3 regions of the Streptomyces sp. NPDC002232 genome follow, and region 1 is predicted to be linked to each of the others. Evidence: riboswitches for the same ligand, from Rfam matches in the RefSeq annotation. Region 1 holds a riboswitch; each other region holds the start of a gene.
The links. A riboswitch is a leader RNA that binds a small molecule or an ion and turns the genes downstream of it on or off. The one in region 1 is predicted to bind cyclic di-AMP.

Region 1 (9,748 bases):
CTCTTTGCGGCCGCACCCGTACCCACCGTAGTGTCACGCGCACCATGAGTGACCAGCGCGTGTGTGAGCTGAGCCGGCGGGCGCCCGCCGTGCTCGTCCTGCTCGCGCTCCTCGCCCTCCTGGTGAGCGTCTGCCACGGCTCCCACGGGCACCTGCTGCCGGCCTCCGGCACCACGACCGCCTCCGCCCCCGCGCTCCCGCACGGCTGCGAGCGGTCCGGGGACGCCTGGAGCTTCGACGCCCACCTCCCCGCGCAGGCCGCCTCCTCCCAGTCCGCCGCGCCCGACGCCGGCGGAGCCGTGGTCCTGCCGTACGCGGCGGACCTCCGCACCGATCCCCGCGCGCGCTGCGTCCGGGACCGGGCGGGCCCCGGCCCCGAGCCGGGCCGGCTGCTCGTCGCCCTCGGAGTGGACCGGAACTGAACCGGGTCCCGCACACCCGCGTGACCAGGTTCCCTTTCGCGTACCCACACCGAGGACGTATCTCCCATGACCGCACCCCTGACGCTGTCCATCGCCGGGCAGACCGTCGGCAACACCCCCGTCTTGTGGACGGACGACGGCTACTGGGCCAAGCTCGAAGGCTTCAACTTCGGCGGCATCAAGGACCGCGCCGCCCTCTACATGGTCGAACAGGCCCGCCGCCGCGGGCAGCTGCGCCCCGGCGCCCCGATCGTCGAGTCGACCTCCGGGACCCTCGGGCTCGGCCTCGCCCTCGCGGGCGTCCTCCACGGCCACCCCGTGCACGTCGTCACCGACCCCGGCCTCGAACCGATCGTCGAGCGGATGCTCGTCGCCCACGGCGCCCGGGTCCACGTCGTCCCCGAGCCCAGCCCGCACGGCGGCTGGCAGCGGGCCCGGATGGACCGGGTCGCCGAGCTGCTGGGCGAGCTCGACGGGGCCTGGTGGCCCGACCAGTACGGGAACCCCGACAATCCCGCCGCCTACGGGGGGCTCGCCGCCGAACTGTCCGCGCAGCTCGACCGGGTCGACGTCCTGGTCTGCGCGGTCGGCACCGGGGGCCACTCCGCCGGGATCTCCCGGGCCCTGCGCGCCACCAGCAGCCCGGCCCTGGAGCTGGTCGGCGTGGACTCGGTGAACTCCACCGTCTTCGGCCTGCCGGCCGGGGAGCGGCTGATGCGCGGCCTCGGCTCCTCCATCCACCCGGGGAACGTGGACCACGGCGCCTTCGACGAGGTGCACTGGGTGGGGCCCGCGGAGGCGGTCCGGACGGCCCGCAGGCTGGCCTCGCGGCACTTCGCGACCGGTGGCTGGAGCGTGGGCGCGGTGGCCCTGGTCGCCGGATGGCTGGCCCGCACCCGGCCCCGCGGCACCCGGATCGCGGCCGTCTTCCCGGACGGGCCGCAGCGGTACTTCGACACCGTCTTCAACGACGAGTTCTGCGCGGCGCACGGGCTGCTCGACGGCCCCGTGCGGGAGGACCCCGCCGCGTACGTCTCCGACGACACGGTCAGCGGCTGGACCCGGCGCGTCCTGGGGCGGGCCTCGTGACCACGGCGACCGCGCCCGCCAAGGGCGGGATCTGGAAGCAGAGCCGCACCTTCGACCCGGCCGTCCGGCTGCTCTTCCTCAACCAGCTCACCATCAACCTCGGCTTCTACATGCTCATGCCCTACCTGGCCGCGCATCTCGCGGACGGGCTCGGCATGGCCGCCTGGGCCGTCGGCCTCGTCCTCGGCGCCCGGAACCTCTCCCAGCAGGGCATGTTCCTCGTCGGCGGGGCGCTCGCCGACCGGCTCGGGTTCAAGCCGCTCATCGTCGCCGGCTGCGCGCTGCGGACGGTCGGCTTCGGGGCGCTCGCCTTCGCGCAGTCGCTGCCGATGCTGATCGCCGCCTCGCTCGCGACCGGCCTCGCGGGAGCGCTGTTCAACCCGGCCGTGCGGGCCTGTCTCGCGGCGGAGGCCGGGGAGGAGCGCCGGGTGGAGGCCTTCGCGCTCTTCAACACCTACTACCAGGCGGGCATCCTGCTCGGGCCGCTCGTCGGGGTGGCCCTGACGGGGGTGTCGTTCCGGCTGACGTGCGCGGTGGCGGCGGTGCTGTTCGCCGGCCTGACCCTCGTACAGCTCCGGCATCTGCCCGTACGGACAGCCGAGGCGCCGAGGGAGCTGCGGGGGCAGTTCCGCACGGTCCTCGCGCACCGGACGTTCTGGCTGTTCTCGCTGGCCATGACCGGCTCGTACGTGCTGTCCTTCCAGGTCTATCTGGCGCTGCCGCTCGCGGCGGGCGGTACGGCGGCGACGACCGCGCTGTTCGTGGTCTCGGCGCTCGTCGCGCTCGCCGGGCAGCTGCGGATCACGGCCTGGTGCCGGCGCCGCCTCAGCCGGGAGCGGTGTCTGGTGCTCGGGCTGGCCCTGATGGGCGGGGCGTTCCTGCTCCCGGCCGTCCTGGGGCGCGGCCTGGTGGGGCTGCTGCTGTGCGCGGCCGTGCTGTCCGTCGCGAACGCGGTGCTCTACCCGTACGAGATGGACACCGTCGTCGCCCTGTCCCGGGGCCGCTGGGTCGCCACCCACTACGGGCTCTACAACACCGTCTGCGGGGTCGGGATCACCCTCGGGAACCTGGGCACGGGCGCGCTGCTCGACGTCACCGGCTGGTCGGCGGCGCCCTGGCTCGTGCTGTGCGCGGTGGGCCTGACCTGCGCGGCGGCGATGGCGCTGCTCGCCCGGGGCGGCCGGCTGGCGGCCGGCTGACCCGTACGCCAGTCGGCCCCGTGGAAGTCGCCGCCGTCGGCCGCGGCGGCCACCCTGGGAGGGCGCGGTGCGGACCGCGGCCGGTCGGACCGGGCAGGAGAGCACAGGTGGGGCACCCCCTAGGAGCGGCGGGCGGCGGACGGCGGGGCGGCGAGGGCCGCTCCGAGCCCGGCCGTGCCCGGCGGTTCATCCGCGCGCTGCCCCCGCTGATCATCGTGGGCGGTGTCGTCTTCGACGTGGCGACACCGGCCCAGTACACGGCGGCGCCGCTCTTCTCCGCCGCCCCGCTGATCGCCGCGCCCTTCTTCTCCACGCTGACGACCGTGATCACCGGGATCGCGGCCGTCCTCGCCTCCGTCGGGCTGCACGCCTACAACGACACCGTCGACGAGGTGGCGGCGCTCACCGAGACCCTGACCGTCCTCACCGTCTCCGCGCTGGCCGTCCTCATCAACCGGGTGGTGCGCCGCAGCGGCGAGCGGCTCGCCTCGGCGCGGGTCATCGCGGAGACCGCGCAGAAGGCGGTGCTGCCGACGCCCGCCGAGCGGATCGGCGGGTTGCAGTGCGCGGCGCGCTACGAGGCGGCGCAGGCGGACGCGTTCATCGGCGGGGACCTCTTCGCCGTCCAGGACACCCCGCAGGGGGTGCGGCTCGTGGTCGGGGACGTGCGGGGCAAGGGGATGGACGCGGTCGAGGCCGTCGCCGTGGTCATCGGTGCCTTCCGGGAGGCGGCCGAGCAGGAGCGGACCCTGGAGGGCGTGGCGCAGCGGCTCGAACGGGCGCTGGCCCGGGAGGGCACCCGCCGGGACGGGCTCGACGCCTTCGAGGGGTTCACCACGGCGGTCCTGGCCGAGATCCCGCGCGCGGACGGCAGCGGGACCTTCGACGGTTTCGTACGGGTCGTCAACCGCGGTCACCCGCCGCCGCTGATGCTGTACGCGGACGGCCGGCTGGAGGTGCTGGAGCCGGGGGAGGCGGCGCTGCCGCTCGGCATGGGGGAGCTGGCCGCGTGGCCGGACCGGGGGGAGGCGCGGCCGTTCCCGCCGGGCGCGACGCTGCTGTTCTACACGGACGGCCTCTCGGAGGCGCGGAACGGGCAGGGCGTCTTCTACGATCCGGCGGCGCGGCTCGACGGGCGGATCTTCCCGGGGCCCGAGGAACTGCTCGACGCGCTGGTGGACGACGTGCGGCTGCACACGGGCGGCGGGGCGACCGACGACCTGGCGCTGCTGGCGGTGAGCCGTCCGGCGACGGGGCAGCCGGAGCGGCGCCGGACGATGCCCGTGGTGGCCCCCGGAGGGCCCGGTCACCAGGCGTAGTCGGAGGGTGTCACTGCGATAACAATTGACATAACGTCAGATCGCGGGGGTTTGGCCTCCTGTCCCTGAAGGGCGGTCAAGTCAGGCTATTACCCCCCAATCCCGTGAATGATCAAGAGGAACGGCTTGGAATCGGGAGCCCCTGTCTATTAACGTTCGATAACGCAGCGCGGTCGTCCCAGCCGTCGCAAGAGACGGCACCGTGCGCACGCGCCGAATCCTGAAAAGGAACCGGGGAACCACCACTTGGGGTGAATCGGGCCCCTTCGCACCCGTGCGGACCACGCACGCGTGCGGTCGAGCCCGTAGGAGACCTTCCTGCTCCGAACCCGTCAGCTAACCCGGTAGGCGAGAAGGAAGGAAAGGAGCGCCCCCACCCGTGGCGTCCAACACCCCCGCACCCGAAGCCCCCTTCGACGCCTTCGGTGGCGGTGCGGCTCCCTCCGCCCCGGACACCGAGTGGAACCCCACCGAGGGCTCCCTCCGCGCCGAGAGCCGCTCCGGCGGCCGGCACCGGGTCGTCAAGCAGCGCTCCAACTTCGCCCGCTCCTCCACCGTCCTCGGCGTCGGCGTGATCGCGGCCGTCGGCGCGGGCGGCCTCGCCACCGCGCAGGACAAGCCCCCGGTGGCGATATCCCTGCCGGACCTCCCGGACATCGACCTGCCGGACGCCCACGACATCCCCGGCGTCGCCGCCCTCCTCCCGGAGCAGCAGAGTGCGCCCGTCAGCGAGGCCCGCGCCAACCCGAACCCGCTGACCACCGCCACCTACGCCACCGCGGCCGAGGAGAGCACCGGGCAGGCCGAGCGGGCGGCCACCGCCGCTCCCGCCGCCGGCGAGGCCCTGCGCGCCCGCATCCTCCAGCAGGCCGAGCAGCAGCAGGCCTCCGCCGACGCCGCCGAGAAGGCCGCCGCGGAGAAGGCCGCGGCCGAGAAGGCCGCCGCCGAGGCCGTGGCCAAGGAGGCCGCCGCGCAGAAGGCCGCCGCCGAGGCCAAGGCGAAGGCAGAGGCGGAGGCCAAGGCGAAGGCCGAGGCGGAGGCGCGTGCGAAGGCAGAGGCCGAGCGCCTCGCCAAGCTCGCCGCGAGCTACTCGCTGCCGGTGTCCTCGTACACGCTCACCGCCACCTACATGCAGTCCGGTTCGATGTGGTCCTCCGGCCACCACACCGGCCTCGACTTCGCGGCCCCCACGGGCACCCCGCTCAAGGCCGTCCACGGCGCGACCGTGAAGTCGGCCGGCTGGTCCGGCTCCTACGGCTACCGGATCGTCCTGGAGCTGGAGGACGGCACCGAGGTCTGGTACTGCCACCTCTCGTCCATGCTGGTCGGCGCGGGCCAGACCGTCGGCACCGGCGAGACGATCGGCCGCGTCGGCGCCACCGGCAACGTCACCGGCGCCCACCTCCACATGGAGGTCCACACGTCCGGCGGCGACGGCATCGACCCGGCGGCCTGGCTCCGCTCCAAGGGCCTCAGCCTCTGAGCGGACCCGGAATAGGCCCGGCGGCGGGAGCGGTTGAGCGACACATGACCTCTCTCCGCCCGCTGGGCAGCTCCGACCTCCACGTCTTCCCGATAGCCCTGGGCGGCAACGTCTTCGGCTGGACCGCCGACGAGGCCCAGTCCTTCGCCGTCCTCGACGCCTACGCCGCCGCGGGCGGCAACTTCGTCGACTCCGCCGACGTCTACTCCGCCTGGGCCGAGGGCAACGAGGGCGGCGAGTCCGAGACCGTCATCGGCCGCTGGCTCGCCTCCCGGGGCAACCGCTCCGACATCGTCGTCGCCACCAAGGTCGGCGCCCACCCCCAGTTCAAGGGCCTGTCCGCCACCACCATCAAGGCGGGCGCGGAGGAGTCCCTCCGCCGTCTCGGCACCGACCACATCGACCTCTACTACACGCACTTCGACGACGAGTCCGTCCCCGTCGAGGAGATCGTCACCGCCCTCGACCAGCTGGTGAAGGACGGCAAGGTGCGCGCCGTCGCCGCCTCCAACATCTCCCCGGAGCGGCTCCGCGCCTCCCTCGACTTCGCCGAGGCCGAGGGCCTCGCCCGGTACGTCGCCCTCCAGCCGCACTACAACCTGGTCTCCCGCGACACCTACGAGGGCCCGCTCCTGGAGACCGTCGAGCGGGCCGGGCTCTCGGCCGTCCCGTACTACGGGCTCGCGGCCGGCTTCCTCACCGGCAAGTACCGCCCCGGTGCCACCGTCGACAGCGTCCGCGCCTCCGGGGCCGCCGGGCACCTGGAGACCGAGCGGGGCCGGGCCGTGCTCTCCGCCCTCGACACGGTCGCCGAGGCGCACGGGGCGGAGCTCGCCACCGTCGCCCTCGCCTGGCTCGCCGCCCGGCCGACCGTCGCCGCGCCGATCGCCTCCGCCCGCACGGTCGAGCAGCTCCCGGCGCTCGTCGCCGCCGCCGGCCTCACCCTCACCGAGGCCGAGCTGACGCTCCTGACCGAGGCCTCCGCCGTCTAACTGCGGTAGGGGTTGTAGCCGTCGTAGTCCAGATACTGCGGCGGCGCCCAGGCCCGGCCCGTGGCCCGCGCCGCGTACGTCAGCGCCGGGGACGCCACCGCGCGGCGCTGCCACAGGTGGTGCAGCAGCTCCTGCTCCCGGGCCGGGAAGTCGGGGCCCGCCGTGCCCCGGCGGGCCCGGTCCCGCAGGAACGCGAGGGTCGTCGCGAAGGACTCGTACTCGCCGACCGCCCGCGCGGCCGGCGGGCCGTACGTCCGGGCCGCGAAGGAGCGGGCCATCTGCCGGGCCCGCATCGAGGACAGCGCGAGCGGTTCGGTGGGGGCGAGCCAGCCGGCCGCCGCGTAGGCCGGGAGCTCCCCGGATATCGTGCGCAGCTCGCGCTGCCGGCTCCAGACCGCCAGCCAGGTCAGCAGACCGAAGGCCGGGACCATGAGCGCCCCGTACACCGCGTAGAAGGCCAGCGGGCCGCCGATGGTGGCCGAGCCGTTCCACGCGGCGTGCAGGCCCATCGCCAGCAGCAGCCCGCCGAGCGGCAGCAGCACCCGGCGCAGCCGCTTCCCGCGCGGCGCGAGGGCGGCGAGACCGAAGCCGACGCCGGTGAGCACGGTGAACAGCGGATGCGCGAACGGCGACATCACGACCCGTACGAAGAAGGTCGCCGCGGTCACCGAGCCGATGCCGGAGGAGCCGAACTCCTGGTCCTCGCCGAAGGCGTTGCCGAGGTAGAGGATGTTCTCGGTGAAGGCGAAGCCGGTCGCGGTGAACCCGGCGACCACCACCCCGTCGACGAGACCGCCGAAGTCCCTCCTGCGGAAGAGGAACAGCAGCAGGATCGCGGCGGCCTTCGCGCTCTCCTCGACCACCGGGGCGATGACGGTGGCGCCGAGGGTGTCGGCGGAGTCCGGATCGGCCGTGGCCGTGGCGATCCAGCGGACGGCGAAGGAGTTCGCCAGGATCGCGACGAGCGCGGCCGCGAAGGCGCCCCAGGCGAAGGCGAACAGCATGTTCTTCCAGGGACCCGGCTCGACCCGGTCGAGCCAGCGGAACGCCGACATGAGCAGCGGTACGGGAAGCACGGCCAGGCCCAGGCCGACGAGGAAGCCCTGGGTGCCGGTCTGCTCGCGGACCAGCGCCAGGATGACCAGCGCGCAGAGCGCGAGCAGCGTCACCACGGCGATCGCCCGGACCAGCCGACTGCGCCAGAAGGCCCGGCGGGGCCGGTAGCGCCACTGGGAACGGTCGGCGGCGGCGGGGAAGGCCGGCTCCTCGGTGTCCCGGTGCGGGACGGGAGCGGCGGCCGACGGGTCGCTCGGGGCAGGGTTCGACACGTGAGCGACCCTAACGACCTCCACCGACACCGGTCGACGCGGTTACGGGCTCCGCGTCACTTCCGCGTCACTTCCGCCGGAAGAGGAGGTCGTGGACGACGTGCCCCTTGTCGAGCCCCTGGCCCTCGAAGCGGGTGAGGGGACGGAAGTCGGGGCGGGGCGCGTAGCCGCCGTCGGCCTGCGTGTTCTCGAAGTCCGGATGCGCGGAGAGCACCTCCAGCATCTGCACGGCGTACTCCTCCCAGTCCGTGGCGCAGTGCAGCACGGCCCCGGGCTTCATCCGGGGGGCGAGGAGGCTGAGGAACTCGGGCTGGATCAGCCGCCGCTTGTGGTGGCGCGCCTTGGGCCACGGGTCCGGGAAGTAGACCCGGCAGCCGTCGAGGGCGGCGTCGCCCAGCATCTCGCGGAGCAGGATGATCGCGTCGCCGTTGGCGACCCGGACGTTGGTGAGCCCGTTGCGGTCGGCGAGGCCGAGGAGGTTGCCCTGGCCGGGGGTGTGCACGTCCACGGCGAGGATGCCGGTGCCGGGATCGGCGGCGGCCATCTGGGCGGTGGCCTCGCCCATGCCGAAGCCGATCTCCATGACGACCGGAAGCCCGTCGAACATCTCTTCGAGGTCGAGGACCCGCTTGCCGTCGATGTCGAGGCCCCAGTCGGGCCACCGCTTCAGCATGGCCTCGGCCTGTCCGTACGTGACCCGGCTGCGGCGGGGCTGGAAGCTCCGGATCCGCCGCTCGTGGTGGGCCCCGGCGGGATCGGGCAGGGGGCCCTCACCGGGGGCGAACATCCGACTGCCACGGCGCGCGACGGGCTGCGGCCCGCTCTCAATCTCCTCAGACACAATGCGCCCGATTCTACGGCGCGCGGGACGCCCCCGCTGTGGGCCCGGTGCCCGGCCGCTGTGGCCGGCGCCCCGCCGTTGTGGGCGGCGCCCGGCCCGCTGTGGGCCCGCGCACCGCCGGTCCGTCGCGCCCGCGCGTTACGCGCCCCCGCCGCCCCCGTTGTGGGCAGGCGTTCCGCAAGGGGCGGAACGGGTGGGCACAACGGAACGGCGCCCTTGCCGGCGCGGGAGGCCCCTGTGCCTGAACCCGCACCCCCGTGCGCGGTCACTGGGCGGTGCGGGTCAGGGCGCAGGACGCGGAGGCGCTGCTCAGCGCGCCGTCCTGTGTGCCCACCCGTCCCGCCCCAGCGGGACGATTGCCCACACGGGCGCAGGCGGCGGCCTCGCAAGGGGCAGGCGGGAGCCACCGCCGCGCGGCCCCGTGCCCGGCGGGCTACAAGTGCGCCAAAGCGCGCGCAGCGACCTCGCGCCCGATCGGCAAGGACGCCGTCGCCGCCGGCGAGGGCGCGTTCAGCACGTGGACCGTCCGCTCCGCCTCGCGGAACAGGAAGTCGTCGACCAGCGTCCCGTCCCGCAGCACCGCCTGCGCCCGCACCCCCGGCGCCGCCCGCCGCAGGTCGGACTCCTGGACCACCGGCAGCAGCCGCCGCACCGCCTCCGTGAAGGCCCGCTTCGACACCGACCGGTGCAGCTCGCCCGCGCCGTACCGCCAGTGCTCGCGGGCGATCGCCCACGAGCCCGGCCACGCCAGGGTGGCGCCCAGCTCGCGCGGACGGACGACGGACCAGCCGTACCCCTCCTTCGCGAGCGCCGGGACCGCGTTGGGTCCGATGTGCACGCCGCCGTCGATGCCCCGGGTCAGGTGCACCCCGAGGAAGGGGAAGGCGGGGTCGGGGACCGGATAGACCAGGCCCCGCACGAGCGAGGGGTCCGCGAGCTCGTAGTACTCCCCCCGGAAGGGGACGATCCGCATGCCCGGGTCGTCGCCCGCGAGCCGCGCGATCCGGTCGCAGTGCAGCCCCGCGCAGTTCACCAGGACCTTCGCCCGCACCACGCGCCCGTCCGCCGTGCGCAC
Region 2 (9,748 bases), on a different contig from region 1:
AGCGCGGCCCGGACGTCGGCGCGGATCGCGGCGACCTCCTCGGCGGTCGGCGGGTCGTGGCGGACGTGGCGCTCGGTGAGCCGGACGCAGCCGATGTCCACGGAGCGGGCCGCCTCGACGTGCCGGTTGCCGACGACGAACTCGGTGGAGCCGCCGCCGATGTCCACCACCAGCCGCCGGTCGTCCCCGTGCAGCTCGCCGGTGGCGCCGGTGAAGGAGAAGGCGGCCTCCTGGTCGCCGGTGATGACCTCGGGCTCGACGCCCAGGATCTCCACGACGCCGTCCACGAAGTCCTGGCGGTTCTCGGCGTCGCGGGAGGCGGAGGTGGCGACGAAGCGGAGCCGCTCGGCGCCGAGCTCCTCGATGACCCGGGCGTACGCGCGGCAGGCCGCGAAGGTCCGCTCCAGGGCCTCGGGGGCGAGCCGCCCGGTCTGGTCGACGCCCTGTCCGAGCCGGACGATCGTCATCCGCCGGTCCAGCTCGACGAGCTCGCCCGTCTCCGGGTGGAGGTCCGCGACGAGGAGGCGGATGGAGTTCGTACCGCAGTCGATTCCGGCGACCCGGGTCACGCGGACCCCTCCTTCTGCTCCTTCTGCTCCCCGCACGGCGTGACGCACGGGCCCTTCGCCCACCACTCCGGCAGCATCGCGAGCGCCTCGTCGCCGAAGGGGTTCACGCCCGGGCCCGCCACCAGCGAGTGACCGACGAGGACGTGCAGGCACTTGACGCGGTCCGGCATGCCGCCGGCGCTCGGGAAGCCCTCCAGGACCTCGATGGCGTCGCGGCGGGCGAGGTAGTCCTCGTGCGCGGCCCGGTAGGCGTCGGCGAGCTCCGGGTCGGTGGCGAGCCGGGCCTGCATCTCCTTCATGACCCCGTTGGCCTCCAGCGTGCCGATGGCCGAGGCCGCCCGGGGGCAGGTCAGGTAGTACGTGGTGGGGAACGGCGTGCCGTCGGGGAGCCGGGGCGCGGTCTCGACGACGTCCGGGTTGCCGCACGGGCAGCGGTGCGCGATGGCGCGCAGGCCGCGGGGCGGGCGGCCGAGCTGGAGCTCGAAGGCCGCGATGTCCGTCTCGGTCGGCGCGGTGCTCTCGGTCTGCGGAGGGGGCGTTTCCATGTCTGCCTTGGTCTGCCTTGTTCGTGTCGCGGAGGGGTCAGGGACGGTCGGCGTGGTCGACGCCGTCCCAGAGGTTGTCGTACCAGGGGCGGTCGGCCGCGCCCTGGTCGGCGCGGGGCCGTTGCTCCGCGTCGGGGTCGTTCACGGTGAAGCCGGTCTCGCCGGGGAGGACGTAGTGCAGGTGCTCGCGGGCGAGGCGGCGGACGTAGGCCGGGTCCTGGAGGCGCGCCTTCTCGTCCTTCAGTTCCTCGACCCGCCGGGCGGCCTCGGCGGCCCGGCGCTCCTGCTCGGCGATCTCGCCCTGCTGGGAGACGTAGCTCCGCATCGGGTAGGCGAGGGCGACGACGAGGGAGCAGACCACGAGGGCGAGGAAGGCCGCGCGGCCGGTGAGCCGGGAGCGGCGGGCCTGACGGCGGGTCTGGGAGCGGTAGACACGTGCGGCGGTCTGCTCGCCGAGCAGTCTGATCCGGGTCGCGGTCGAGAACCGGTCCCGGTCCTTCGCGGCCATGTCGTGTCGCCTCCCCTGTTCACGCGTACGTCCCCGCACACGGTACGGGACCGAGTGCGGGGACGGACGGAACTACCGGGTGTGACGCTGTCAGCCCTTGAAGCGCGGGAAGGCGCTGCGGCCGGCGTACACGGCGGCGTCGTCGAGGATCTCCTCGATGCGCAGCAGCTGGTTGTACTTGGCGACGCGGTCCGAGCGGGCCGGGGCGCCGGTCTTGATCTGGCCGCAGTTCACCGCGACGGCGAGGTCGGCGATGGTGACGTCCTCGGTCTCGCCGGAGCGGTGGGACATCATGCACTTGAAGCCGTTGCGCTGGGCCAGCTCGACGGCGTCCAGCGTCTCGGTCAGCGAGCCGATCTGGTTGACCTTGACCAGGAGGGCGTTCGCGGTGCCCTCCTCGATGCCGCGGGCGAGGCGCTCCGGGTTGGTGACGAAGAGGTCGTCGCCGACGATCTGGACCTTGGCGCCCAGCTTGTCGGTGAGGACCTTCCAGCCGGCCCAGTCGTCCTCGTACAGCGGGTCCTCGATGGAGACCATCGGGTACGCGGAGACGAGCTCCTCGTAGTACTCGGTCATCTCGGCGGCCGAGCGGGACTTGCCCTCGAACTCGTAGACGCCGTCCTTGTAGAACTCGGACGCGGCGACGTCGAGCGCGAGCGCGACGTCGGTGCCCGGGGCGTAGCCGGCCTCCTTGATGGCCTCGATGATGAGGTCCAGGGCGGCGCGGTTCGACTCGAGGTTCGGGGCGAAGCCGCCCTCGTCGCCGAGGCCGGTGGAGAGGCCCTTGCGCTTCAGGACGGCCTTGAGCGTGTGGTAGATCTCGGCGCCCCAGCGGAGGGCCTCGGAGAAGGACTCCGCGCCGATCGGGGCGATCATGAACTCCTGGATGTCGACGTTGGAGTCGGCGTGCGACCCACCGTTGAGGATGTTCATCATCGGAACGGGCAGCAGGTGCGCGTTCGGGCCGCCGAGGTAGCGGAAGAGCGGGAGGTCGCTGGCCTCGGAGGCGGCGTGCGCGACGGCGAGGGAGACGCCGAGGATGGCGTTGGCGCCGAGCGAGCCCTTGTTCTCCGTGGCGTCCAGGTCGAACATGGCCTGGTCGATCAGGCGCTGCTCGGTGGCGTCGTAGCCGACGAGCTCCGGGCCGATCTGCTCGATGACGGCGAGGACGGCCTTCTCGACACCCTTGCCCTGGTAGCGGTTGGGGTCACCGTCGCGAAGCTCGATGGCCTCGAACGCACCGGTGGAGGCGCCGGACGGAACAGCAGCACGGCCGGTGCTGCCGTCGTCGAGGCCGACCTCGACCTCGACCGTGGGGTTGCCTCGGGAGTCCAGGATTTCCCGGGCTACGACGACGTCGATGGACGGCACGAGCATCTCCTTCTGGGATGTGACGCTGGATGTGACGCAAGGTCGGTGCAGGGTCGCTCGGCCTTGCGACACGAGCCTAACCGGCCCGGAGGCTCCCGCCCGCCGCGCGCCCGCCCCCTGGGACGAAAAAGGACCCGAGGGCACCCATCCCGGGACGAAGGACCCGGGATCTACTGGGCGGTAACACTCGGAACCGTCAGCTTTCCCTCACGGACGCGGGACCGTCGGCCTCTCCGTAATAAGGGGAGAGCGCGGTACGGGGTCTCCCCCCGACAAGGGGAGACCCCGGTCCGGCGCGCACGGGGGAAGGGCGCGCCGGACCGGGGTGGTCACCGCGGGAGGGTCGTCGGGGCCGCGTGAGCCGCCGGACTCACGCGAGCCGCCGGGCTCACTTCAGGTGGAGCTGCTGACCCGGGTAGATCAGGTCGGCGTTCTCGACGACGTCCTTGTTCAGCTCGAAGAGCTTGGCCCAGCCGCCCTTGGTGCCGTGCGCCTGAGCGATCTTGGAGAGGGTGTCGCCGGCGGCGACCTTGTACTCGCCGTCGCCCTTCTTGACCTTCTTGCCGGTGGGCGTGGTGACGGTCTTCTTGGCGTCGGCCTTCGGGGCCTGGCGCTGCTCGCTGCGGCTGGTCGGCTGCTCGGCGCGGCGCTCCTGCTGCGGGGCGGCCTGCTGCTTCGGCGCGGCCTGCTGCTGGGGCTGCTGCTGCGGGGTCTCGGCGGAGCCGCCGTCGTAGGAGGCGCCCGAGAGGCCGACGCCGCAGTTCGGCCAGGCACCCTTGCCCTGGCCGGCGAGGACCTTCTCGGCCACGGCGATCTGCTGGTCCTTGGAGGCCAGGTCGGCGCGCGAGGCGTAGGAGGTGCCCCCGAAGGCGGCCCAGGTGGAGTTGGTGAACTGAAGGCCGCCGTAGAAGCCGTTGCCGGTGTTGATGGACCAGTTGCCACCGGACTCGCACTGGGCGACGGTGTCCCACTCGGCGGACGTGGCGGCCGAGGCGGTGCCCGCGCTCAGCAGCGGGGCGGCGACGGCGACACCGGTGACGCCGACGAGCGCGGCGACCTGGGTGGCCTTGGAGGGACGACGGTGTTTGCCCTTGGCGGAAAACAGCATGGAGATTCTCCTCACCGACGCCTGTGAGGTGAGCTGTCGGGTTCGGGCCGGAAAGTTGCCCGGCCGCGTGTCCTAGCACGCGGCTTCACCCCAAGCCGGTCGTCGGCCGTCTGTCTCGACGGCCGGGCCCGGCACTTACCTTGGGTCCCCCACTCCTGCCTTCGGCGCTTGCGCGACGACTGTTCCCATCGGCCGACGGCAGGATTCGGCGATTCGGACGACGGGGCCCGCGGTGGCGAGCGGTGACGACCGTAGACACAGACCCACCGGAAGTTCAAAGAGGCCCATTGCGGAAAAATCGACCTTACTTGCCTTCCGGTGGGCGGCGTTTGTGCAGGTGGGGGCCAGCGGGAGCAGAGTGCGCGGACGTGACACGCCAGTTGGGGCGAAGAGACCCATGTCTCACTTGCCCAGAACCGGACATAAGGCCGCGAACTAACCTTCCTTCGCCGTCGAACCCGCCGTCAGGTCAAGGCTCTGACCAGGCAGGATGAGGTCCGGATCGGTGCCCACCGTCCGGCGGTTGGCGTCATAGAGGGCGGTCCAGCCTCCGGAGAGTTCGTTCTTCTGTGCAATTCGGGACAGGCTGTCGCCCGGCCGCACGGTGTACGCGCCCGAAGCGCCCTGACTGTCCGTTACGTCCGAATTCTTCGCGTCGTCAGTCACCAGCGTGGCGTCCACCTTCTCCGCGGGCTGGTCCGGGGAGTCGGTCGCGTCCGAGGCGTGGCGGCCCGATTCGGCCGAACTGTCCGGCTTGCCGGACTCCTCCGGGGCGGCGTCGCCCCGGTGCTTGCCGGTGCCCGGCGTGGCCGACGGAGCGTCACCCTTCGGCGTCTCGGACGAATCAGGCGTACCGGGCGTAACGGACGCGTCGGGCATGGCCGGGGTCGCGGGGGTCGCCGGGGTGGCGGGCTCGGCCGGAGCGGCGGAGGTCGCCGGGGCGGTCGGAGCGGTCGGCTTCGCGGGGGTCGTGGGCGTGGCGGACCGCTCGGGCGTCGCCTCGGAGGTCTTGGGGGCGGCCTGGGCGTCCGGGGTCCGGTTGGACTCGGGGAGCGGGCCGCCGGGAGTCGTCGGGACGGCGAGCGGGCCGGGATCGACCCCGGTGGCTCTGCCGTCGTTCTTCAGGCCGGCGATCGGGGCGCAGGTGGCCCACTCCTCGCTGCCCTTGGCCAGTGCCTTCTCGGCCACCGCGATCTGCTGGGCGCGGCTGGCGAGGTCGGGGCTGGGCGCGTAGGTGAGTCCGCCGTTGCGCTCCCAGCTGTCCTGGGTGAACTGGAGGCCGCCGTACATGCCGTTGCCGAAGTTGGCGCTCCACTGGCCGCCGGACTCGCACTCGGCGACCCGGTCCCAGGTGGCGGCGTCGGCTGCGGAGGCGGATCCGGTGGCGAGCAGCGGCAGCGCCATGGCGGATCCGGTGACACCGGCGGCGACGACGATGGCGGGGGCCTGACGGGGGCGACGGTGTCGTCCGTTCCCGGAACGCATAGGAGGGGCCTTTCGCGTGACGGCTGAGACTGCCGGGAAACGTAGCGGTATTCGAACGTCCGTCACAAGTCGATCGCCCCGCGATCACGTGAAGATCACATTTCTGATGGCTCGTCAGCATCCAAGACGCGTACGGAAGGGGAGAACTCCACCGGAAGCGTGCGCAAACCCCGCATGATGAGCCCGCCGCGCCAGCGCAGTTCGGCCGGATCCGCGGCAAGTCGCAGATCCGGAAGCCGGGTCAGCAGGGTCGCCAGCGCGGTCTGTCCCTCCAGCCGGGCGAGCGGCGCGCCCAGGCAGTAGTGGATGCCGTGTCCGTACCCGAGGTGCTGGTTGTCGCGCCGGGCGAGGTCGAGGACGTCCGGCCCGCCGAACCGCTCCGGATCCCGGTCCGCGGCGGCCAGCACCACGAGCACCGGGTCGCCCGCCGGGATCTCCTGGCCGCCGATGGTCAGCGCCCGCGTGGCGTACCGCCAGGTCGCCATCTCCACCGGCCCGTCGAAGCGCAGCAGTTCCTCGACGCCGGTCTCCAGGAGTCCGGTCTCCCCGGCGGCCAGGGACGCCTGGAGCAGCGCCCGCTGTTCGGGGTGCCGAAGGAGGGCGTAAAGACCGTTTCCCACCAGATTGACGGTGGTCTCGAAGCCGGCGAACAGCAGGATGAAGGCCATCGCGGCGGCCTCGTTCTCGGTGAGGTGCTCGCCGTGGTCGGAGGCCTTGATGAGCCCCGAGATCAGGTCGTCCGCGCCTTCCTCCCGCAGGCCCTCGCGCTTGCGGTGGATCAGCTCGGCGAGATAGCCGCGCATCTTCTTCACCGACCGGGCGACCCCGCCGCGCGGCCCGCCGCCGTGCCGGATCATCATCCCGGCCCAGTCGCGGAAGTCGTCCTGGTCCTCCGGCGGCACGCCGAGGAGGTCGCAGATCGCGTAGATCGGCAGCGGGAAGGCGAACTCGTGGATGAGGTCGGCGCTCCCCCGCTCCACGAAGGAGTCGATCAGCCGGTCCGTCAGTTCCTGCACGCGCGGGGCGAACTCGGCGACCCTGCGCGGGGTGAAGGCCTTCGACACGAGCCGCCGCAGCCGGGTGTGGTCCGGCGGGTCGATGTTGAGCAGATGCGTCATCAGCTCGGCCTTGCGCTCCCCCGGGATGCCCGTCTTCCCCTTCGCGTGCGGGGACTCGTCGTGGTGCGCGGGGTTCTTGGAGAGCCGCTGGTCGGCGAGGGCCTGCCGGGCGTCCGCGTACCGGGTGACGAGCCAGGCCTCGACCCCGCTGGGCAGCGTCGTCCGGTGCACCGGCGCGTGCTCCCGCAGCCAGGCGTACGCGGGGTAGGGATCGCTCGCGAACTCCCAGGTGAAGAGGGTGGGGGCGGGTCGGGGGGTGGGGGCTGTGCTCACGGCACGACCGTACAGGGCCACTCCGGAGGAGCAATCACGGAGAAGATGTGATCAAACGGTGTGCCCCGTGCCCTAGATTCGTGCCGGTGGATCCCCAGCTGCTCCGAAGCACGTTCGCGGTCGTCGAGAGACGCGCCGAGCACGCCCTCACGTTCTTCTACGCGCACCTGTTCTGGAACAACCCGGGGGTGCGCGAGCTCTTCCCCGAGGACATGGTCCCCCAGCGGGACCGTCTCTTCGCCGCGCTCACCCATGTGGTGGCGCACCTGGAGGACCCCGGACTCCCCGGATACCTGGGACGCCTCGGGCGCGACCACCGCAAGTTCCTCGCCTCGCCCGCGCTGTACGCGGCCGTCGGGCAGAGCCTGCTCGCCGCCTTCGCGCACGCCGCCGGGCCCGCGTGGACGACCGAGGCGGAGAAGGCCTGGTCCGAGGCGTACGGCCGGGTCGCCGACCTGATGCTGGCGGGCGCCGAGGAGGCGGTCGCGGCCGGGGAGCCCGCCTGGTGGGACGCGGACGTCGTCCGGCACGAGCGGTACGGCCCCGACCTGGCCGTCCTCACCCTCCGGCCCCGGCAGCCCCTCCCGTACCTCCCCGGTCAGTACGTGGGCGTCAGTTCGCTGCGGGTCCCGCGCGTCTGGCGCACCTACTCCCTCGCGGACGCGCCCCGCGCGGACGGCACCGTGGAGCTGCACGTGAGCCGGATCGAGGGCGGCGCGATGTCCACGGCGCTGGTCGAGGAGACGGGACCGGGCGAGGTGCTGCGGCTCAGCGCCCCCGGCGGCGGGCTCACCGCGCGGACGCCGCCGGGCGGACTGCGCACCTATATATGCGGCGGCACGGGCTGGGCCCCGGTGCGGGCGCTGCTCGCCGAGGCCGCCGAGGCCGAGCCGGAGCTGGAGGGCCGGCTGTTCGTGGTGGCCCGCGCCAGGGAGTACCTGTACGGGCGGGAGGAGGCCGAGCGCCTGAGGGAGCGCCTTCCCGGACTGAACGTCACCTACATCACGGCCGCACCGCGGCAGCGCAGGGACCGGGCGACCGAGCGGCTGCTCCAGGCCCTGCGGGCCTGCGTCCACTGGTCCGCGCACGACGTGTACCTCGCCGGGCCGCCGGCCTTCGTGGCGGAGGTCCGCGAGGCGCTGGCGGAGCTGGGCACCGAGGAGGCGCGGATCCACCACGACACCCTGCCGTCCGTGGGCCGCTTCCGCACCCGCCCGAACACCGCCGCCGAACGCCTCCTGGGCCCGCCGGCCCCGCTCTGGCACGACCCGGAGGCCCGCGCCCCGCGCGAGGGGTGACCCCGGCCTGCCGTCAGCGACGCGCGCGCCGCCGCCGCCGGACGATCCGGACCAGCTCCGTGACGCCCGCGATCAGGAGCAGCGCGGCGAGGATCCGCATCCAGACCGCGTTGTCGTCGCTCAGCGTCTCCCAGCCGAAGAACAGCACCATCAGGACGGTCAGCCCCGGCGGCGCCTCGGCGGAGGACGCCTTGCGCGCCTTCCGCTCCCGCGCCTTCCGCTCCCGCGCCGGGTCAGGAGCACTCCCCGCCGCGTCCGGGGCGCTCCCCGGCGCCGGGTCCGGCGCGCTCCTCGGTGCGTCGGCGTCCGCGTCCGGAACGCTCGCCGCCGCGTCCGCGTCCGGGACGCTCGCCGCCGACGCGGCCGGGTCCGGGGCGCTCGTGGTCGGCGCTCCGGTCACGTCAGGCCCTCGGCCGACCGGATCGCGTCCCGGTAAGCCTTGGCCGCCGCCCGCAGCGCCGCCTCCGGGTCCACCCCGGAGGCCTCCGCGCGGGACGCGAGCGCCAGCAGTTCGTACCCGACGCCCTCCCCGGCCGGAAGCTTCACGTCCAGGCCCGCCGCGCGGACCCGCCCGGCGAGCTTCGCGGCCAGCGCGAGCCCCGGCTGCCCGAGCGGCACCCCGTCCGTCACGGACTCCCGCCGCTTCTCCACGGCCTTGGTCCGCTGCCAGTGCTCGTTGACGTCCTCGGGCGTCTCCGCGGTCGCGTCCCCGAAGACGTGCGGGTGCCGGTGGATGAGCTTCTCGACGAGCGTCCCGGCGACGTCGTCGACGGAGAAGGGCTCCTCCGGGTCCTCCTCGGCGATCCGGGCGTGGAAGACGACCTGGAGCAGGACGTCCCCGAGCTCCTCCCGGAGCTCCCGGCGGTCGCCCTCCTCGATCGCCTCGACGAGCTCGTACGCCTCCTCGATGGCGTACTTGGCGAGCCCCCGGTGCGTCTGGACCGAGGTCCAGGGGCACTCGCGGCGCACCCGGTCCATGATCTGCACCAGGTCGAGGAGGCGGGCGCCGGGCAGGTCGTACGAGCCGGGCAGCAGCTCCAGGTCGGGCATGGACACGCGGCCGGAGCCGGCGAGCCGGGCGAGGCCGTCGGTCAGCGCCCGGTCGCCCTCGCCGGAGGGCAGCAGCAGGACCGTGCGGCCGCCGGCGCAGTCCTCGACGAGCTCCTCGGCGGTGGGCCGGCCGTGCTCGACGGCGACGCCCGCCTCCCGCAGGTACGGCAGCTGGGGGTGGTCCTCGTCGGGGCAGAGCACCCGGTCGGCGCCGTGCAGCGCCTGCCAGGCGGGCCAGGACAGGAGTCCGGGCGCCACGCGGTGGCTGGCGGTGAGCAGGACGATGCGGCCGGGGCTCTCAGATGTCACCCCTCGAACTTACCCGGACTCACGCGCCCGACGGGACGGCGGCCGGGTCCTGGCTGATCTGGCGGAGCCAGGGGCTGCCGACGTAGCCGGTGTCGAGCCGGACCTGGGCGTCGT
Region 3 (9,748 bases), on a different contig from region 1:
CTCCGGTCGCGGAGACGAAGGCGCGGGCCTCATCGGGGTCCGTGCGCACGCCCGGGGTGTGGGCGCCGCCCTTGCCGCCGACCTCACCGAGCTCGGCCTCGACCCAGACGCCGTGGCGGTGGCAGTGCTCCACGACCTCGCGGGTCGCGGCGACGTTCTCCGCGTACGGCAGCTTCGAGGCGTCGAACATGACCGAGCCCAGGCCGAGGGCGACGGCCTCGCGGACGAGGTCGGGGTTCTCGGCGTGGTCGAGGTGCACGGCGACGGGGATCTTGGCGGCGCGTGCGACGGCCAGGGAGGCGAGCGCGACCGGTTCCAGGGCTCCGTGGTAGCGGACGGTGTTCTCGCTGATCTGGAGGACGACGGCACGGTCGGCGTTCTCGGCGCCCGTCACGATGGCCTGGGCGTGTTCGAGCTGGAGGACGTTGAAGGCCCCCACCCCGGTGCCCGCGGCGCGGGCGCGGCGGACGATCTCGTCGGTGGGCGTCAGCGGCATGGTGCTTCTCCGGGATGGTGGGCGGGCGCGGGTCGGCGGTCAGGCATGGACGTCGGAGAGGACGACGGAGCGCGTGAGGTTGCGGGGGGTGTCCGGGTTCAGCCCCTGGGCCTCGGCGACGGCGACGGCGAGGCGCTGCGCGCGGACGAGCTCGGCGAGCGGGTCGAGGTCGCTCTCGGCGAGGGTGCCGCCCACCTTGCGCACCTCGTCCGCGAGTCCGGCGGGCAGGACGCCGAAGCCCCAGGTCACGCGGCCGGGTCCGGTGATGCTGATGGGGCCGTGGCGGTACTCCATGGCGGGGTACGCCTCGGTCCAGGCGCCGGCCGCCTCCCGCATCTTCAGGCCGGCCTCCAGGGCGAGTCCGTAGGTCCAGCCGGTGCCGAGGAAGGTGAACTGCTCGGCCCCCCGCACGCTCTCGTCGAGCGGGGAGACGAGGGCCCGCTCGGCGTCGCGCGCGGCGTCCTCGACGGTCGCGAGCCCCTCCGGGAGGGCGTCCTCGGACTCCAGGTGCGCGCGGAAGAGGGCGAGCACGGTGGTCGCGAAGCGGGTCTGGACGACGGACTCCTCGTCGGCGAAGTCGAGGACGGCGACCTCGTCGGCGAGGTCCATCACCGGGGTCGTGGGATCGGCCGTGATCGCGCCGGTGGGGACGGTGCCGCGCAGGCGGGACAGGACGGCGAGGACCTCGCTGGTGGTGCCGGAACGGGTGATGGCCACGACCCGGTCGTAGCGGCGGCCGTGGGGGAACTCCGAGGCGGCGAAGGCGTCGGTCTCGCCGTGGCCGCCGGACTCGCGCAGCTCCGCGTAGGCGAGGGCCATGAACCAGGAGGTGCCGCAACCGATCACCGCGACCCGCTCGCCGCGCCGGGGCAGGGCCGCTACGTGCTGGGACAGGGTGCGGGCCGCCTGGCGCCAGGTCGCCGGCTGGGAAGCGATCTCCACGGCGGTGCGGGTGGTGGTCATGCCGATCTCCTTGCAAGAAGAATGCGCGATGATGATGGAAGATGCTTGAAGACACGCCCATTCAAGCAGAAACATGCATCCTCTTTCCAGATCTCGCACCCTTCGGCGGCTAGAATCGGACGCGCGCACGAGCGGGGTGGTCATGCGGGCGCGCCCCCGGTGGAGGGAGGGACCCATGTCCAAGCACGAGCGGTGGAACACGCTTCTGGAGCTGCTCGCGGCCTCGGGGAAGCTGGAGGTGGAGGAGGCGGCGACCGCGCTCGACGTCTCCGCGGCCACGATCCGCCGGGACCTCGACGAGCTCGCCGAGCAGCGGCTGCTCGTACGGACGCGGGGCGGGGCGGTGGCGCACGGCGTCTCCTACGAGCTTCCGCTGCGCTACAAGTCGGCCCGGCACGCGCCGGAGAAGCGCCGGATCGCGGAGGCGGTGGCGGATCTGGTGGCGCCCGGCGAGGTCGTCGGGCTCAACGGGGGCACGACGACCACGGAGGTCGCGCGGGCGCTCGCGCTGCGGTTCGCGAGCGGCCGGACCGAGGCTCCCGGAGCTCCGGCGGCCGGGCCCGCGCTGACCGTGGTCACCAACGCGCTGAACATCGCGGGCGAGCTCGCGGTGCGTCCGCAGATCAAGATCGTCACGACCGGGGGCGTCGCCCGTCCCCAGACCTATGAGCTGGTGGGGCCGCTGACGGTCGGCGTGCTCAACGAGGTCGTGCTCGACGTGGTGGTGCTCGGGGTGGACGGGGTCGACCCCGAGCTCGGCGTGATGGCCCACCAGGAGGACGAGGCGAGCATCAGCCGGCTCTTCGCGGAACGGGCGAGCCGGGTCGTCGTGGTGACCGACTCCTCGAAGATGGGCCGCCGGGCGTTCGCCCGGATCTGCGGGCTGGACCGGATCGACCTCCTGGTGACGGACACGGGCATCACCCCCGAGACCGTGGCCCAGCTCACGGAGGCCGGAGTGAAGGTCCTCGCCGTCTGACGCGCGTGGACCCTGCCGAAATCATCATTGGTCTGAAGTCGGACCAATCCGGGAGCCAGCGTCTCAGGGCCTTTGCGTGTTCACACAGTAATTACCGCACGGATGTATACCTTTAAGCTCCCCTCCCCCATCATGTCTCCGACGTGCCGCTGGGGCACACCGTGACAGGAGAGGCGGGGCATGATTCCCATCAGCCGCAGGGGTTTCGTCGGGATCGGTGCCGGGCTCATGGCGGGGGCCGCGCTGCCGCCGGCGCAGGCTTCGGCCGCCGCGAGCACCGCGACCGGCACGCTCACCGACGTCAAGCACGTGGTGATCCTCATGCAGGAGAACCGCAGCTTCGACCACTACTTCGGCACCCTGCGCGGCGTGCGGGGCTTCGGCGACCGGGCCGCGGGCAACCTGCCCGGCGGCTGGGGCATGTTCAACCAGCCCAACTGGGGCGGCCGTCAGTACCCCTGGAAGCTCAGCGACACCCCGGCCGCGGGCGGCGTCGACGGCGAGACCCTCGCGCAGTGCAACGGCGACCTGCCGCACAGCTGGACCTCGCAGCACGCCGCGTGGAACAAGGGGCGTCTCGACAACTGGGTCACGGGCGTGGGCAACACCCGCTCGCTCGGCCATCTCGACCGGGGCGACATCCCCTTCCACCACGCGCTCGCCGACCACTACACGATCTGCGACGCCTACTTCTGCTCGACGCTGAGCGCCACGGGCCCCAACCGCACGTTCCTGTGGAGCGGGAAGATCGACGGCTCCAGCAAGGACGGGGGCGACGAGTCGGGCCTCACCTGGGAGACCTACGCCGAGGCGCTCCAGCGCGCCGGGGTGAGCTGGAAGGTCTACCAGAACGCCCAGGACAACTACGGCGACAACGGCCTCGCGTACTTCAAGAAGTTCACCGACGCGCGGCCCGGCGACCCGCTGTACGACCGGGGCATGGGTTCGGTCCCGAAGGTGACCGGCTCGACGCCGGACGACATCGCCGCCGCGATCCGCGCCGACGTCGTCGCGGGCACCCTTCCGCAGGTGTCCTGGGTGGTCGCGAACGAGGCCTTCTCCGAGCACCCGTACGCCCCGCCCGGGGACGGCGCCCACTTCGTCGACCTCGTCTACCGCGCGCTGGCCGCGAACGCCGAGGTGTTCGACTCCACGGTGCTGTTCCTCAACTACGACGAGAACGACGGCTTCTTCGACCACGTGCCGCCGCCGGTGGCCCCGCCGGGCACCGCGGGCGAGTACCTGGACGGCACCCCGATCGGCCTGGGCTTCCGCGTCCCCATGCTTGTCATGTCCCCGTGGACCCGTGGCGGCTGGGTGAGCTCCGAGGTCTTCGACCACACGTCGGTGCTGCGCTTCATGGAGACCTGGACCGCGGCGCTCGGCACCCCGGCGACCTGCCCGAACATCAGCGCCTGGCGCCGGAGGGTCACCGGCGACCTGACCGGCGTCTTCGACTTCGCCCGCCCGGTGTACGGCGTGCCCGCGGGCCTGCCCTCCACGGCCAAGGTCATCGGACAGGCCACCTGCGGCCCGCTGCCGAACCCGGCCCCGCAGAACAACGCGCTGCCCGCGCAGGAGTCCGGCACCCGTCCGGCGCGCGCCCTGCCCTACCAGGTGAACGGCAACCTCGACCGCCTGGAGTTCGGCGCCTCGGGCAAGATCCTGGCCTGGTTCTCGATGACCAACCAGGGCGCGGAGGCCAGGCGGCCGGCGCACTTCTCGATCCATCCGCACCAGTACCGGGACACGGCCGCCTGGCAGTACACCGTCGACCCCGGTGACACGGCCACGGACTTCTTCAACATCGGCCTGGGGTCGGGCTCGGGCAAGTACGACATCTCGATGATGGGCCCCAACCGCTTCCTGCGCCGGTTCATCGGGGACGCATCCAAGGCCGGCAAGGCCGTCGAGGTGGCCGCGCGGTACGCACCCGATCCGGGAACGGGCAAGACGGCACTGTGGTTCCGGATGACCAACAGTTCCGCCGGCCCGGTCACCTTCACCATCCGCTCGAACGCGTACCGCTCGGACGGCCCGTGGACCTACACGGTGCCGGCGAACTCCAGCCGCGAGGACTACTTCAACGCCGTGGCGTACAACGGCGGCTGGTACGACTTCACGATCCTCGCCGACATCGACGGGACCTGGTCGCGCCGGTACACCGGCCACATCGAGAACGGCGCACCGAGCGTCAGCGGCTGACCTTCCCCCGCATGCCGGGCGACGGCCTTCGGGCCGCCGCCCGGCCCCGGCCGGGGGCGCGGCACCAGGCCATGGGGCCGGTGGCGCGCGGTCAGCGCCCGGCGAGCGCCGCCCGGCGGACCGTGGCGTCGAGGAGCGCCACCGCGTCGTCGGCCGTACGGCCGGGCGCCCGGTTCCACGGGCCGATCAGGCCGTGCCAGCCGCGGGACCGGAGCTCGGTCATGATCCAGGCGGCCGCCTCGTGCATGGTGTCCGCCCCTCCGTAGCCGAGGCGGTGGGCGGCGAGGAGGGCGCCGCAGACGCAGCGCGCGCCACGGGCGTCACGCAGCTTGTACGGGGCGTTCTGCCAGCCCCACTCCGTGAGCACCAGGCGCGCGTAGCCGAGGTGCACGGAGGGGCGCAGCTCGGCCTGCCCGACGCGGCGCCAGGCGTGGAGGCGGTCCGGCAGCACGGCTCCGAGCCGTCCGGGGAGGCGGCGCTCGCCGGGGAGCGCAGGCGGCAGGGCCGCGAGGGCGTCGGCCACGAGCCGGTCGACCGGGACGCTGAGCAGCTCCCGCCAGCCCTCCCCGGCCGGTGGTGACGCCTCGGGGGCGGTCCAGTCCGTGACGATCCGCTGCCAGGTGGCGCTCTCGAAGAGTGCGGCCGCCTCGCGGTCGAGGCCGTCGGGGCTGAGGACGGGGGCGGTGGGCGGCATGGGATGACTCCTGGGTCGACTTCCTCCATTTTTCAGGATGAATGTCTGTTTTGCGACTTTTAAGCCACCCCGGAGAGTCGCCCACGTCACCCCCCCGAGGCGGTGATTTCCGCTCGATTTACCCAGTGCGGAATGAAAAGACCTATTCGGACATTGCGCCCTGGGTGACGCGACTCACTGGACGGGCCCCGCCGGTTCGCGGCATCTCCGCCCACCCCTTGCCCGGCAAGGAAGTTCGACGCCCCGATGACTGCGTCGATCTTGAATTCTCCGAATTCCGTGATCCTTTTCCCCTTACCCGGCATCCACTCCTCTTGTTATCCGTCGCATTACTGGCCTACGGTCACCTCCATTCGAGCGGAACGCCCAATCCTGCCGCCGCTCGCTCAACGTCCCTTTTCACCCGACGGCAGGAGCGGGGGACCCACGAATACGCCGGTCCGGATTCCGGAACGGCTCGGGGTGCAGCCGCGTGCGCGCGGCCGGACATCTCCCGTCCGAACCCGACAGCTCACCCCGCAGGCGCCGGAGAGGAAACCGTCATGCCTGCTTTCGGTAAGCACCGCCGTCCCCGTCTCGGCCACGTCTCCCGCGGCTTCGCCCTGGTCGGAACCGGTGGCGTCGCCCTGACCCTGCCGCTCATCGCCCCGGCCGTCGCCGGCGCCGCACCCCTGTCCGGCGCCCCTCAGGCCGCCGTCCAGGCGCCCGCCTCTCCGGCCGCGACGATCACCGTCAAGGCCCCCGCGGCCCCGGCCGCCGCCCGCACCTACACCGTGGTGAGCGGCGACTCGCTTTCCCTGATCGCCCACAAGAAGGGAATTCAGGGCGGCTGGAAGAGCCTTTACCAGGCCAACAAGAGCGTCGTGGGTGACAATCCGTCACTCATTCGCCCGGGCCTTGAACTGACGATTCGTCGGGATGCCGCGAAGGCCACTCACGCCGAGGCGAAGAAGTCCGCCGCGACCGAGCGGGCGAGCCGCTCCGAGCGTCGCGCCACCCCGGCCGTCGCCACCGGAACGGGCTCCTCCGCCGCCGCGGCCGCTCCCGCCGTCGCCGCCCCCTCCGCCGTCAAGGCGGCCCCGATCGCCGCGACGAACTACGCCGACAACCTCGACGGCTGGATCCGCGAGTCGCTGGCCATCATGGGCCAGCGCGGCATCCCCGGGTCCTACGACGGGATCTACCGCAACGTCATGCGCGAGTCCTCCGGAAACCCCCAGGCCATCAACCTGTGGGACTCCAACGCGGTCGCCGGCACCCCCTCGAAGGGCCTCCTCCAGGTCATCCAGCCGACCTTCCTGGCCTACCACGTGCCCGGCACGTCCATGGACCTGTTCGACCCGGTCGCCAACATCACCGCCGCCTGCAACTACGCGGCCGACCGCTACGGCTCCATCGACAACGTCAACTCGGCGTACTGATCCCCCGCCGGAAGTGCCCGGCGAACCAGGAGGTGGCGAGGTCCGCCACCTCCTCCAGGGCGCCGGGCTCCTCGAAGAGATGCCCGGCGCCCCCCACCACGGCGAGCCGGTTCTCACAGCGCAGCAGCGCCAGCGCCCGCCGGTTGAGGTCCAGGACCAGCGCGTCCGCACCGCCCACCACCAGGAGCGTGGGGGCGCGCACCGCGGCCAGGTGCTCGGCCGCCAGGTCCGGCCGGCCGCCGCGCGAGACGACGGCGCTCACCGGGGACGCGGGGTCGCCCGCGGCCCACAGGGCCGCGGCGGCACCCGTGCTCGCGCCGAAGTACCCGAGCGGCAGCCCGGTGCTCTCGGGCCGCGCGGCCAGCCACTCCGTGGCCCCGGCGAGCCGCCCGGCGAGGAGCGGGGTGTCGAACACATGGGCCCGGTCGGTCGCCTCCGCCTCGGTCAGCAGGTCGAAGAGCAGCGTCCCGAGGCCCGCCCGGTTCAGCGCCGCGGCGACCGCCCGGTTCCGGGGACTGTGACAGCTGCTGCCGCTGCCGTGGGCGAACAGGACGACGCCGTCCGCGTCCTCGGGCACCGCGAGCCGCCCGCCGAGCGCGACCCCACCGACCGGGATCCTGACGTCCGTGTCCTGGACCACCGGGACACGCGCGGTCCTGTTCCGCTCCAGGCAGGCGACGACCTCGGCGTCCGGGGTCTGCGAGAAGTCACGGTAGAACTGCCCGATCGCGAAGAAGAGCTCCGGCGCGTGCACACCGACGGTCTCGTCGGCCTCCCCGCCGAGGCGGGTCGTCCACCCGCGCGGCCCGACCGGGACGGCGAGCACGATCCGGGCGGCGCCCCGGGCCCGGACCACCCGGCAGGCCGCCAGCGCCGTGGCTCCGGTGGCCAGACCGTCGTCGACCACGACGACCGTCCGCCCGTCCAGCGGCACCGGTGCCCGGCTGCCCCGGTACCGGCGGGTGCGCTGGTCGAGCTCGGCGAGCTCCCGCTCCTCCACCGCCGCGATGTCCCGGTCGGTGACGCCGGTCTCCCGTATCACCCGCTCGTTGAGGACCCGCACCCCTCCCTCCCCGAGCGCCCCCATCGCGAGTTCCGGCTGATCGGGCACCCCGAGCTTCCGCACGAGACAGATGTCGAGCGGCGCGTCGAGGGCCTCGGCGACCTCCACCGCCACCGGCACGCCACCCCGTGGAAGCCCCAGGACCACGACGTCATGGCCCCTGAGATGGTCGAGCCGGGCGGCGAGCTGCCGCCCCGCGTCCGTCCGATCGCCGAAGAACATGGTTCCGCCGCCCTTCCGCCCGCGCGGCCGGGACCCAGGGACGTCGCCCGCCCCCGGCCCGTCCCTCCAGGGTAGACGCGTCCACGCACGGGACGGCGGGCCGCGCCGCGCCGGAGGGGACCACGGGTCAGCGGGACTGAAGGGCGTCGAGGGCCACGGTCTGGGCTATCGCCAGGCGCCGGTCGAGCTCGGGGTCGGCGATGTCGAGGACGTACCGGTCCCGGATCCCGAACCGCTTGTCGACCGACATGACGCGCCGCTCCCCCTCGGCGAAGTCGAAGTGGTACGGCACGACGAAGGGCAGGAAGTCGGTGAAGGGCAGGAACTCCCAGGCTCTGCGCAGCAGCGCCACGGTCTCGTTCCGCTCCTGGCCGGTCACCTCCGCCGCGTCGCCCTCTCCGCTCATGTGCCAGGTGCTGCGCAGCAGGGAGGCGCCGAAGTTCTTGCGGAAGGAGCCCAGTCGGGTGCCGGAGGCTCCGAGCACGTCGTACGTCGCGCCGAGGTCGACGACCTGACGGGCCTTGAAGGTGAAGAGCACCTGGCGCCGGGACTCGTCGGTGTAGAAGGTGACGTGCTCCTTGAGCGCCATCCTCTTCTGGTGGGCGAAGGCGACGAGTTCTCCCTCGGAGCCGTCCGGACCGACGGTGTGGACCAGGTACCGGTTGGCCATGAGCGTGACCTTCTGCCGGACGAGAAAGCGGTGCTGCGACTGTGCGAGGCCCATCGGTGGTGCTCCTGCCGGTAGGGGACGGTCCCCGGAAGACCGCCCCCGAGGTCGAGAGCACGATGATCCGATGCCGGGGAGCCCCGGCGCTGTCCTCGAAAGTCGTCGGTTCCGTCGACCTTCGGATGAGGCACCGGGGCCCGGCGGTTCTCAGGCGGCGAGGAAGGCCTCGATCGCCTCCGCGAGGGCCCGCGGGGTCTCCTCGGGGGCGTAGTGGCCCGCGTCCTTGAGGACTTCGAGGCGCGCGTTGGGGTACCAGCGCAGCCAGGTCGCCTCCATCGCGTCGGTGCCGAGCGCGGGGTCGTGCGCGCCGACCACGAGCAGGACGGGGACCGGGTTGTCGCGGACGCGCTCGTGGAAGTCCGCGCGGGACCAGGAGTCCAGGTAGGCGCGGAAGGCCGTCGCGGAGGAGCGGGTGACGGAGCGTTCGACGAGCGCGCCCAGCCAGGCGTCGTCGTACCGTCCGCCGGTGGTGTTGTCGATGATCGCGCGGCGGTTGGCCGGTTCGTCGGCGGCTCCCGCGAAGAGCTCCCAGGTGTCCCCGTCGAGGGGGAAGCCGGCGGCGGAGACCGGTGAGACGCCGATGATCGAGCGGACGCGGTGCGGGGCGTCGAGGAGCACGAGCTGCGCGGCCTTGCCGCCCATCGAGTGGCCGATGACGGAGAACGACTCCCAGCCGAGGTCGTCCGCGACCGCGAGGGCGTCGGCCGCGACCTCCTCCATCGTGTACGCGCCCGCGTGGTCGAGGGCGTCCCCGTATCCCCGGCAGTCGACGAAGGCGTACGAGCCGACGGCGGCGTCCAGATGGGCGCGGAGGGGCGCGAAGCTGGTGCGGTCGCCGAACCAGTTGTGCAGCACGAGGGCCCTCCCGGGTCCCTCACCGTGTACGTCGTACGGAAGAACCCGGCCCGTCATCGTGCCCCCTGCTCGCGTGATCGTGCCGTCGCGCGGTCGGCGGCGGTCGACGACCGAGTGTGACGA

Region 2: another riboswitch for cyclic di-AMP. It lies ahead of ACFYXU_RS35230 (transglycosylase family protein); the one in region 1 lies ahead of ACFYXU_RS31585 (M23 family metallopeptidase).
Region 3: another riboswitch for cyclic di-AMP. It lies ahead of ACFYXU_RS20920 (transglycosylase SLT domain-containing protein); the one in region 1 lies ahead of ACFYXU_RS31585 (M23 family metallopeptidase).

The regions. Positions count from the first base shown of each region.
Region 1 covers NZ_JBIARV010000006.1:727,958-737,705, forward strand. The annotation lists gene ACFYXU_RS31565 (hypothetical protein) at 45-422, shown strand; gene ACFYXU_RS31570 (PLP-dependent cysteine synthase family protein) at 489-1,511, shown strand; gene ACFYXU_RS31575 (MFS transporter) at 1,508-2,710, shown strand; gene ACFYXU_RS31580 (PP2C family protein-serine/threonine phosphatase) at 2,818-4,029, shown strand; cyclic di-AMP (ydaO/yuaA leader) riboswitch at 4,231-4,395, shown strand; gene ACFYXU_RS31585 (M23 family metallopeptidase) at 4,409-5,512, shown strand; gene ACFYXU_RS31590 (aldo/keto reductase) at 5,557-6,504, shown strand; gene ACFYXU_RS31595 (PrsW family intramembrane metalloprotease) at 6,501-7,832, opposite strand; gene trmB (tRNA (guanosine(46)-N7)-methyltransferase TrmB) at 7,900-8,619, opposite strand; gene lhgO (L-2-hydroxyglutarate oxidase) at 9,107-9,748, opposite strand, start outside.
Region 2 covers NZ_JBIARV010000008.1:290,252-299,999, reverse strand. The annotation lists gene ACFYXU_RS35250 (exopolyphosphatase) at 1-569, opposite strand, end outside; gene ACFYXU_RS35245 (DUF501 domain-containing protein) at 566-1,114, opposite strand; gene ACFYXU_RS35240 (septum formation initiator family protein) at 1,152-1,622, opposite strand; gene eno (phosphopyruvate hydratase) at 1,713-2,999, opposite strand; gene ACFYXU_RS35230 (transglycosylase family protein) at 3,382-4,101, opposite strand; cyclic di-AMP (ydaO/yuaA leader) riboswitch at 4,105-4,278, opposite strand; gene ACFYXU_RS35225 (transglycosylase family protein) at 4,537-5,586, opposite strand; gene ACFYXU_RS35220 (cytochrome P450) at 5,682-6,977, opposite strand; gene ACFYXU_RS35215 (globin domain-containing protein) at 7,064-8,275, shown strand; gene ACFYXU_RS35210 (hypothetical protein) at 8,289-8,675, opposite strand; gene ACFYXU_RS35205 (nucleoside triphosphate pyrophosphohydrolase) at 8,672-9,634, opposite strand; gene ACFYXU_RS35200 (SurA N-terminal domain-containing protein) at 9,654-9,748, opposite strand, start outside.
Region 3 covers NZ_JBIARV010000004.1:667,341-677,088, reverse strand. The annotation lists gene ACFYXU_RS20945 (ketose-bisphosphate aldolase) at 1-496, opposite strand, end outside; gene ACFYXU_RS20940 (sugar isomerase) at 536-1,459, opposite strand; gene ACFYXU_RS20935 (DeoR/GlpR family DNA-binding transcription regulator) at 1,635-2,438, shown strand; gene ACFYXU_RS20930 (phosphocholine-specific phospholipase C) at 2,619-4,643, shown strand; gene ACFYXU_RS20925 (hypothetical protein) at 4,735-5,337, opposite strand; cyclic di-AMP (ydaO/yuaA leader) riboswitch at 5,691-5,875, shown strand; gene ACFYXU_RS20920 (transglycosylase SLT domain-containing protein) at 5,880-6,758, shown strand; gene ACFYXU_RS20915 (phosphoribosyltransferase family protein) at 6,742-8,043, opposite strand; gene ACFYXU_RS20910 (hypothetical protein) at 8,171-8,767, opposite strand; gene ACFYXU_RS20905 (alpha/beta fold hydrolase) at 8,918-9,682, opposite strand.